Regions from separate parts of the Planococcus liqunii genome, predicted to be linked through region 1. Evidence: riboswitches for the same ligand, from Rfam matches in the RefSeq annotation. Region 1 holds a riboswitch; each other region holds the start of a gene.
What was found. Region 1 has a riboswitch for S-adenosylmethionine ahead of QWY22_RS16220 (methionine ABC transporter ATP-binding protein). Riboswitches for the same ligand answer to the same signal wherever they lie in the genome.
Positions count from the first base shown of each region.

Region 2: linked by a shared signal. The riboswitch ahead of QWY22_RS19315 (transporter substrate-binding domain-containing protein) and the one ahead of QWY22_RS16220 (methionine ABC transporter ATP-binding protein) in region 1 are both predicted to bind S-adenosylmethionine.
Region 3: linked by a shared signal. The riboswitch ahead of metC (cystathionine beta-lyase) and the one ahead of QWY22_RS16220 (methionine ABC transporter ATP-binding protein) in region 1 are both predicted to bind S-adenosylmethionine.

Region 1 is NZ_CP129238.1:3,285,847-3,289,117, forward strand. Features, by position in the region: gene QWY22_RS16210 (O-acetylhomoserine aminocarboxypropyltransferase/cysteine synthase family protein) at 1-162, opposite strand, end outside; SAM riboswitch class I at 266-381, opposite strand; gene QWY22_RS16215 (glycerol-3-phosphate acyltransferase) at 511-1,152, shown strand; SAM riboswitch class I at 1,280-1,394, shown strand; gene QWY22_RS16220 (methionine ABC transporter ATP-binding protein) at 1,523-2,554, shown strand; gene QWY22_RS16225 (methionine ABC transporter permease) at 2,544-3,194, shown strand; gene QWY22_RS16230 (MetQ/NlpA family ABC transporter substrate-binding protein) at 3,250-3,271, shown strand, end outside.
Region 2 is NZ_CP129238.1:3,908,255-3,911,525, forward strand. Features, by position in the region: gene QWY22_RS19305 (amino acid ABC transporter ATP-binding protein) at 1-465, opposite strand, end outside; gene QWY22_RS19310 (amino acid ABC transporter permease) at 465-1,184, opposite strand; gene QWY22_RS19315 (transporter substrate-binding domain-containing protein) at 1,206-2,021, opposite strand; SAM riboswitch class I at 2,147-2,251, opposite strand; gene solA (N-methyl-L-tryptophan oxidase) at 2,544-3,271, shown strand, end outside.
Region 3 is NZ_CP129238.1:2,815,202-2,818,472, forward strand. Features, by position in the region: gene QWY22_RS14190 (STAS domain-containing protein) at 1-93, opposite strand, end outside; gene QWY22_RS14195 (cobalamin B12-binding domain-containing protein) at 71-724, opposite strand; gene QWY22_RS14200 (hypothetical protein) at 743-1,096, opposite strand; gene QWY22_RS14205 (antibiotic biosynthesis monooxygenase family protein) at 1,093-1,398, opposite strand; SAM riboswitch class I at 1,591-1,693, shown strand; gene metC (cystathionine beta-lyase) at 1,770-2,948, shown strand; gene ystJ (NADP-dependent malic enzyme) at 3,027-3,271, opposite strand, start outside.

The DNA.
Region 1 (3,271 bases):
AATATTTCCTTGTTCTTTCAATCCAAATAAGTTTTGGGCATGCTCCGTATTTTTAAACACATAAGAAGTGGTTTTATGGATGGCTACCCCTCTCGCTCCAGTCACTGGATCCGGTTGTTGTCCGCCGTGCAATAAAAGCGTTTCTGGTTTAAAGTTTGTCATTTTGTTTTCCTCCTAAGGTTTTTTTGATGGAAACCGCGGTTGAGGAGGAATAGAAAAAAGCCCCCTTCAATTAAGAAGAGGGCCGTTGTATACGGATTGCCTCCTCTCATCTGCCAGATCCCGTCTTGCCGGATCTGTAGGATTTAGCACCTTTCCAAGCATCGCTTGTTGGTTGCCGGGCATCATAGGGCCTATTCCCTCCGCCTCTCTTGATAAGAGTATTCAGATTTAGTTTTCCATCATGTTGAGTAGTATAAAAAGAATAAAATAATTTGTCAAGTCTATCTTTTCTAAAAATTATGAAACCATTACTTCTTTCAGCCGTTTACTATATAGAGGTGAGAAAATATGATTTTATGGATTGCATTTGCACTTTTTTCAGGTTATTTGATCGGCTGCCTTCATGGTTCTTCCCTTGCCCAGCTCTTATCCGGCGTCAATGTCAAAAAAGAAGGCGTCAAAAATTCTGGAGCGTCCAATGCGGCAATCGTCCTTGGCTGGAAATACGGCGCACTGGTCGCTTTTTGGGACATCCTGAAAGGAGCTCTCGCCGTCGTCGGATTCCGCCTTTTGCTGAACAGCTTTTCTTTATCCGATGACACGGTTTGGATGCTCTTGTTCCTGGTAGGAGCCGGTGTGATTTTCGGCCACAACTTCCCATTTTATATGAACTTTGACGGCGGCAAAGGAACCGCTTCTGTCATAGGCGTCATGCTTGCGCTCGACTGGAAACTTGGGCTTGCCGGCGGATTGCTGCTGGTGCTGGCGGCACTAGTCACCAATTATTTGGTGATTGGCGTGCTGGTTTTGTATGGCATGTTTTTTGCCATCGCCTACTGGCCGGCTGAAGGCATCTGGCCCCTTGCCACTGCTGTTGCCTTATTTGCTATGGCCGTTTGGAAACATCTTGAAAACATTATTCGCATCAAAGATGGCACGGAAACAAAAGTATCTGCGGTATTTCGAAAGAAACCAGCAGGGTCCGCCTAACACAACGGCTTCACATAGGTCTTTTTGCTTCTTTTCTCTGCTTGAATAAAGTTTTTTAGAGATGCCCTTGACTTATTCGTTATTTCACAATAAAGTAAACATTACAAATCGAATAACGTACATCACTTTCTTATCCAGAGAAACCGAGGGACAGGCCCTATGACGTTTCGGCAGCGGGTTCGCTATATGCGAACACTGTGCTAATTCCTGCAGATGCTTTTTTTGCATCTGGAAGATGAGAACGAGATGGTTTCATTCTGAAGCCTTCTTTTTTCTTGTGGATAAGAAAAAAGAGGGCTTTTTTTCGTTCATTTTGAAAGAAAGTGGAAGTGTACAGTAAAGGTTTAGACAGCAAGAGGAGGCATACCAAATGATTCAATTTGAAAAGGTCGCAAAAACCTACCAGTCGGGCAAGCAGGAAATCCACGCGTTGAACGGCATTGACTTGACCGTTGAAACAGGTGAAATATATGGTGTCATCGGCTTTAGCGGCGCCGGCAAAAGTTCCTTGATCCGGACGGTCAACTTATTGGAACGGCCGACAAGCGGCCGGGTTTTGATCCACGGCAAAGACATCTCCACCCTATCCAGCAGAGAAATCCGGGAAACCCGGAAAGACATCGGCATGATTTTCCAGCATTTCAATCTGTTGAATTCAAAAACGGTGTACCACAACGTCGCCATGCCGCTTATCCTGGCAAACACACCGAAAAACAAAATCAAGGAACAAGTAAAAGACTTGCTTGATTTTGTGGGGCTTGCAGACCAAGCTGAGAAATACCCTGATCAGCTTTCCGGCGGACAGAAGCAGCGGATCGGCATTGCCCGTGCGCTTGCTACCAACCCTTCGGTTCTGCTGTGCGACGAAGCGACATCCGCGCTAGATCCGCAAACAACGCAGTCCATCCTGGAATTGCTTCGCCGCATCAACCGGGAATACAATATCACCATTTTGCTGATTACCCACGAGATGGGCGTAATCCGGGAAATCTGCGATAAAGTCGCGGTTCTCGAAGCCGGCAAAGTGATCGAACAAGGCAGCGTATTCGAAGTATTCACCAATCCGCAGCAGCCGACAACCCAGCGCTTTGTCCGTTCTGTCATGAACGACGACCTGCCTGAATCGCTTCTGAACCAAATTCAGGACCCGAACCGCAGCCATACGATCTACCGCGTCCAGTTTACAGGTCCTTCTGTCGGTCAGCCGTTGATGTCGCGGGTATCGCGGGAGTTCAATCTCGATCTGAACGTGCTGTTCGGCAACATCACCGAACTCCAAGGCGCCCCATATGGCAATTTGATCGTCGAGTTTTCCGGAACGCCGGCTGAAATTGAGCAGGCGTTGAAAGCGATTCGAAGCGACACGGTCAAAGTTGAGGAGGTTAAGAACTATGCTAGTTGATAACGAACAAATTTTAGAAGCCCTTTGGGAAACCGTTTATATGACAGGTGCTTCGTTTCTTTTTTCTTTGATCATCGGATTCCCGCTCGGAATACTGCTGGTCGTCACCCGCAAAGGGCATTTGTTGGCAAACGAGCCGGTTTCGAAAGTTTTGAACATCATCATTAATATTTTCCGCTCCGTGCCATTCATCATTTTGATGGTCGCCATCATTCCGTTGACCCGCCTGATTGTCGGCACGTCAATCGGCACAGCAGCCGCCATCGTCCCACTGGTCTTTTATGCAGGGCCGTATATCGCACGCTTAATCGAAAACTCCTTGCTTGAAGTGGATAAAGGCGTTATCGAAGCAGCGCAGGCAATGGGTGCCACCCCTGGGCAAATCATCTTCCGCTTTTTGATTCCGGAAGCCTTGAGTTCACTGGTCCTGGCATTGACGATTGCGATTGTCGGCTTGATTGGTGCATCCGCTATGGCCGGAGCCATCGGAGGCGGCGGCCTCGGAGACTTGGCCATCACCTACGGTTACCAGCGCTTTGATACCTTAGTCATGGTCATCACCGTCGCTATCCTGGTGATTCTCGTCCAAGGCGTGCAGTCGCTCGGAAACGTGTTGTCAAAACGCGTACGCCGCAGTTAAAAACAACATCATTAAATTCTAAAACAACTAAAACAAACATTGGAGGAAACACAACATGAAGAAAATTACTTCCCTTT
Region 2 (3,271 bases), 620 kb from region 1:
CGCGAGTGCCCGCGCAATGCCGACCCGCTGCTGCTGCCCGCCTGACAATTGGGCGGGATAATGGTCCAGCCGGTTCGCCAGTCCGACCCGTTCCAGAATTTCGATGCTCTGTTTTTTGGCTTCTGCTTTATGTATTCGCTTGACGCTGGTCAACCCGATCATGACGTTTTGCAGCACCGTAAAATTCTTGAATAGGTTGTATTGCTGGAACACCATGCCTGTCGAATTCCGTAAGGAAACGATATCCGCTTTTTTGGCGGATTGGGCATCCACTCGTTTCCCGCCGATTTCCACAATTCCGCGGGTTGGCTCCTCCAGAAAATTAATGCAGCGCAGGAGCGTTGATTTGCCAGAGCCGCTTGGCCCCAAAATCGAGACCACTTCGCCTTTCTGGACGTTCAAGTCGATGCCTTTCAGGACATGCTGGCGCTCGAAATACTTATGGACATTTTCCAATTTAATCATCAGGCAATCCCTCTTTCATATCTGCGTGCCCGTTTCTCCACTTTTACAAGCAAACGCTCCACCGCTATGCAAAGAATCCAGTAGACGATTGAGACCGCGATGTACACTTCAAAAAATGCCAAGCCGCGCGAACCGAGAATTTTGGCTTCTCCCATGATGTCAATGACGCCAATGATAAACACAAGAGACGTATCCTTAATCGTGCTGATAAACATATTTCCAAGGTTCGGTATAGCTGTGGCTAAGGCCTGCGGGAAAATGACCTTGAGCATCATCTGGGCCGGCGTCATCCCGATCGATTTGGCCGCTTCAAACTGTCCTCGGTCAACCGATTCAATTGCGGAGCGGATCGTCTCAGACAAATATGCTCCCAGATTCACGGAAAACGCCAATAGCGCATAAACTTCGGGTGGAATGCTGTTGACATCCGCCGATTGGAGCCAGCCGTATTCGATCTGCACGTAGTAAATGATTTTCGGTATGCCGTAAAACACCAGGTAGATCTGAACCAATAAAGGCGTCCCTCTGATAAAAGATACGTAAATGGCCGAAATCACCCTCAACACCGGCACCCGGTAAATTTTAATAAGGGCGGTGGCTACGCCAATAAATAAGCTTAAAATCAATGAGCCGACTGCAATCCCTATGGTGACGGGCAGCCGTGAAATAATTGCAGGAAAACTCTCTATTAAAAAATTGATATCCAGTAAATTTTCCATTGCCTCTTCCCCTCCACAAACCTATTCAGGGATGTACTCTCCGCCAGTCCATTTTTTCGACAGTTCAGCTAAAGTGCCATCTTGCTTGAGCTCTTCCAAAACAGGATCAATCAGCGCTTTCAATTCTTCGCCCTGCTCCCCTTTTTTCAAGACGATGCCCATGTCGTCATTCACCAAAGGCTGGCCGACAATTTCCACGTCTAAATCATTCTTTTTCAAAACCGCATCGATCATGATTGGATCGTTTACGTAAGCATCAATCCGGCCGTTTTGCACATCCTGCAAAATTTCTGAAGGATTGCCGCTTTCGCTGTACTTCAAATCAATCGGCTTTGCTGCTTTTTTGTTGTACTCCTCGAGCAATAAGGTGTAAGAATCCCCGGCTAAGGCACCGATTTTCTTACCTTCCAAATCCTTAATGGTTTGAATGTCTTCTCTTCCACCCTTCACCGCAATAACGGTTTCAGCTGCAAAATAGGATTCATCGGTGAACAAATATTTGCCTTGGCGTTCCGGCGTTTTCGCAACTTGATCGGCGATGGCCTGGATTTTATTGGATTCCAGCGCCAGGAACATGCTGTCCCACGGCACGGCAGTAAATTCAAACGTGTAGCCGTCCAATTTCTCATCGACCGCTTTGACCACTTCCACATCGTATCCGGTCAATTCGTTGTTCTCATCTGCAAATGCAAAAGGCGGATAGTCGTTTTGCGTTCCAACGGTGATCACTTGCTCGCCTGCAGCACTGGCTGCTTCCTTCGACGAACATCCGCTGAGAACGCCGCCTGCGCCCAGCAATAAAACCAGAGAAAGGGATATGTACGGTTTTCTTTTCATGATAAAACTCCTTTGTTGGTAAAGAGAGTCGCAAAGTTCTTTCATGCCCGAAAGCTTTGCGCTGCTTGAATGCGGCCAATAAAAACAAAAAAACCCATTCCGATAGGAAATAGGTTTTAATCTACATCTTATCTCTCAGAGCAAACGCTCTGCAGGAATTAGCACCTCTCATATGAAATGATGGTTGCTGGACGTCATTGGGCCTGTCCCTCAGTCTCTCTTGATAAGTTATTTAATTTTTTAACATATTACAGATAGTATTTTACATTGCCTGTTCTGTCAAATACATTTTTTTCTATTTTGAATTTTTATCACTTATTTTTTACTAAAAAAGAAAGGTGAAGAGCGATAAAAAAACAGGATTTCTCTGCCGCCTTTTTAAATTTCGAGCAGCCAATTGACAATAGTCTGAATCTTAAATACTATCTAATAATACTTCGTAAGGCTTTTATTAATTCACTTTACGCTGTCCTGACTTTTTAAGAATGGCCCAAATTTAACGAAGAGCGGAGCGAATCAGCAATGACAAAAGAAACGGTTTATGACGTAGCCATCGTTGGCGCGGGAACAATGGGAATGGCTGCCGGTGCCTTTCTGGCGAAGCAAAACGCAAAGACCTTGCTGATCGATGCCTTCGATCCGCCGCACATCAAAGGGAGCCACCACGGCGATACCCGCTTGATCCGGCATGCTTACGGCGAAGGCAGGCAGTATGTGGCGCTTGTGAAGCGTGCCCAGCAATTATGGGAAGAGCTCGAACAGGAGACCGGCTGTAAAATTTTTAAAAACACCGGCGTTCTTGGCCTCGGCCCGAAAGACTCGCCTTTTCTTCAGGAAACCATCGCTGCCGCCCAGAAATACAACCTCCCGTTGGAAATCTTGGATGCCAAGGAAATCCAAAAGAGATGGCCCGGCTTTTCAGTGCCGGATCACTTTATCGGCTGCTTTGAAGAAGGATCGGGAATCATTTACAGCGAGTCCGCCATCCGGGCTTACAAGGACACCGCTCTTCAAAACGGTGCGGAACTTGTTCCTAATACACCCGTTCGGCACATTGACGTGAATGATGCAAATGGAGTAAAAATTTCGACCGGCCACTCGGCCTATTATGCAAAAAAAGTGATTATCACGGCCGGTGCCTGGGCTGCTAAATTATTGCCGGAGTTAAGCCTTCCGATTCAGCCGACACGCAAAGCCGTCGGCTGGTTTGATGCACCTTCCAATCTGTACAGCGATGCCCACTTTCCGGC
Region 3 (3,271 bases), 470 kb from region 1:
AATCGCTTCTGCTGAGCCTTCGGTGATGACCAGCTGGCGATCCAGTGTATATGCCGGGAGCGGCAATCCATTAAATTGAGATGTCGTAGTCATTGCGCGGCTTCTCTCCCGTCTTCAGCCAGAGTTCCAACTGGCTTAAATCTTGTATAACCATCGCACCTGTGCTTCTCAAAGAGTTCACATTGGAAACATTGACCGCCCGTCCACCAATTAAAACAGCAGGTTTTGACGGCAATGCCAAAAACGCTTGTGCATAAGTTTTTAAAACAGGCAGCCTGTAAACAAGTGCCGCCGATAAAGCGACGACATCAGGCTGCCATTTTTCCGCAGCTTCCAAAGCATGCGGCAACGGAAGGTTCGGGCCCATGTATTTCACTGACCAGCCATGGTCACGAAAAAGGCTGGAGACCATTTTTAGGCCGATGTAATGGTCTTCCCCTTCGGGACCAAGAACCATCACTTTTCTTTCCAGCCCTTTTTCTGCCATTTCACGATTGTCCACAGCGGATACAACAAAATCACATATGGCTGTCGCTAAATGCTCATCCGCTACTGTTATTTCATTGTTTTCCCATAAAGAGCCAATATGATACATTGCCGGTGTCAGCAAATGGTCGAATAATTCTTTGCGGCTGTGCTGATCGAGGAAGAAACGGATGTGGCGCAACGCTTCCATATCTTCGCCTTCCAAAAACAAATCCGCTAATTGAATGGGTTGAATCATCGGATCAACCTCCTTTTGCTACGGTTTAGTAAGTAAGGCATTCGCTTCATTCAGGCAGGCGAGCATAAAGCGCTCTTCCTGCTTTCCCGTTTTCCCTGGAAGAATGTCGATGAGCCTTTCAAAATTATCGATAATAAGTGCAGTTTCCACATTGCGGCTGTTCAGCACCGTCTCGAGCCAGCGGCTATAATCAAGGAAAACTTGCATGTCTTCCAATTCATAAGCTGTTTCCAAATGGTCCAGATGGTGATGGTTGTCTTTTTCTGTATGCTGAAATCCCCGCTCGCCGAAGCGCTCCCACAAATTGGGGTAAGCTTCATAAATGCTCTTGGCCGTTTCCAGTGCAATTTGGCCTTTAATGGCTTTGTTCATTCGGCCACCACTTCATACTGGCGGACTTTCGGAGCAATTCCTGCCAGGTCCTTGTCAGGGTAATTCTTTTCGAGTTCATGGATTTCTTTAAACTCGCTGCTTCGGACCCATTTTAAATAAGACTCTTTTGACTGCCATTCCATGTGCACGGTCAATTCATTTAATTTTTTGGTGTTCTGGATCAAGCGAAACTGCTGAAAGCCTTCTGCCTGGTCTACCCGGCGGGAACGATTTCGGTATATTTCAATCAGATCCTGTGTTTTTCCCATCGGTACTTCTACAGTTGAAGTCACAATATACATCCATATTCCCCTTTTATAAAAAATAGTTAATGCTTATTATAACCTTTCGCTATTCGAATTAAAAGAAATGCCCTTTTGCTTCTTACATACTTCAAGTGGATGTTTTTAGATTATTTCATTTTTTCCCTTGCACTTCCGGCTGAAATGCTCTAGACTTACAAATATTAAATCGCACATAATTTCATAATTTATTTCTTATCAAGAGAGACGGAGGGATTTGGCCCTGCGATGTCTCAGCAACCAGCCTAACGGCAACGGTGCTAATTCCAATAGGCAACCGCCTAGCAGATGAGAAGATGATATTCCCAAACCAGGGGCTTTCTTCTTTTCTGAAGAAAGCCCCTGGTTTTTTATATGAAAGGATGATAAACATGACAACTCAAAAATTGGAAACGCAATTTATTCATGCCACCGGCGTAGACCGTGAAACCGGGGCAGTCAATGTTCCCCTCTATTTATCTTCGACTTATCATCAGGAAAGCTTTGATGAATTCGGACCTTTCGACTATAGCCGCTCCGGAAATCCGACGCGCTTAAAGTTGGAAGAAACCATTGCCAAACTTGAAAATGGCACACGCGGATTCGCCTTTTCTTCCGGCATGGCCGCGATTTCATCGGCTTTTATGCTGCTGTCCGCTGGTGACCACGTGCTCGTCTCTAAAGACGTATACGGCGGCACTTACCGGTTCGTTACAGAAGTTTTGAACAAATTCCAGATTGATTATACATTTGTCAATATGACGGACTTGAGCGAAATGGCGGAAGCGATTCGCCCGAACACTAAAGTCATTTACCTTGAGACGCCTTCCAATCCGGTGATGAACATCACCGATATTGAAATCGCTGCTAAACTGGCAAAAGCGAATGACTGCCTGACATTTGTCGACAATACTTTTATGACGCCGCTTTACCAAAATCCGCTGGACCTTGGAGCGGACCTTGTCCTCCACAGTGCGACGAAGTTTCTGTCCGGGCATAGCGACATCATTGCCGGCCTTGCCGTAACGAAAGATGCAGAGCTCGGCACCCGTCTGGGTTTTATCCAAAACACCTTCGGTTCTGTTTTAGGCGCCCAGGACGCTTATACGCTAATTCAAGGCATTAAGACACTTGGGGCACGTCTTAAGCAATCTTCCGCTTCGGCGCGCATTATTGCCGATTACTTGCATAGCCATCCGGCCATTGAAGAAGTCTACTATCCGGGATTCCGGTTCCACCCGGGATACCCGATCCATGAACGCCAAGCAACAGGCGCCGGAGCTGTCTTGTCTTTTCGGCTAGCTGACAAGAAAGCAGCCCGGGCATTTGTGGAAAGTTTACAGATTCCGCTATTTGCCGTCAGTTTAGGGGCAGTCGAATCGATCTTGTCGTATCCCGCAACCATGTCCCACGCTTCTATGCCAAAAGAAGAACGCGGCAAACGCGGCATAACCGATGGCCTGCTGCGCTTGTCTGTCGGGTTGGAACATACCGACGATTTATTGGAAGACTTGGAACAGGCATTGCAAAAAGTTCGGCAGCAAACCGGAAATGCACCGTCGCTTCTATAGGCCTGCAAAGCTTCTTTGACTCTTCAAAATCGATGTTAAAAAGCGGCCAATCCAAAAGGATAGGCCGCTTTTCTTCTATTATATATGTTCTTTGCCGGAAACAGCTGGAACGCCATCCAGTGTGTTTTGCGGCAAATATGCGTAATTGGCAACGCCCGTCTCGATTGCGGCCTTCGCAACAGCGGCAGCTACAGCCGGTGCTACTCTCAGATCGAAAGGAGCCGGTATCACATAATCGTCGTGAAGTTCATGCGCCTCGATCAGTCCGGCAATGGCTTCAACGGCCGCAATTTTCATCGCATCATTGATTTGGCTTGCTTGAA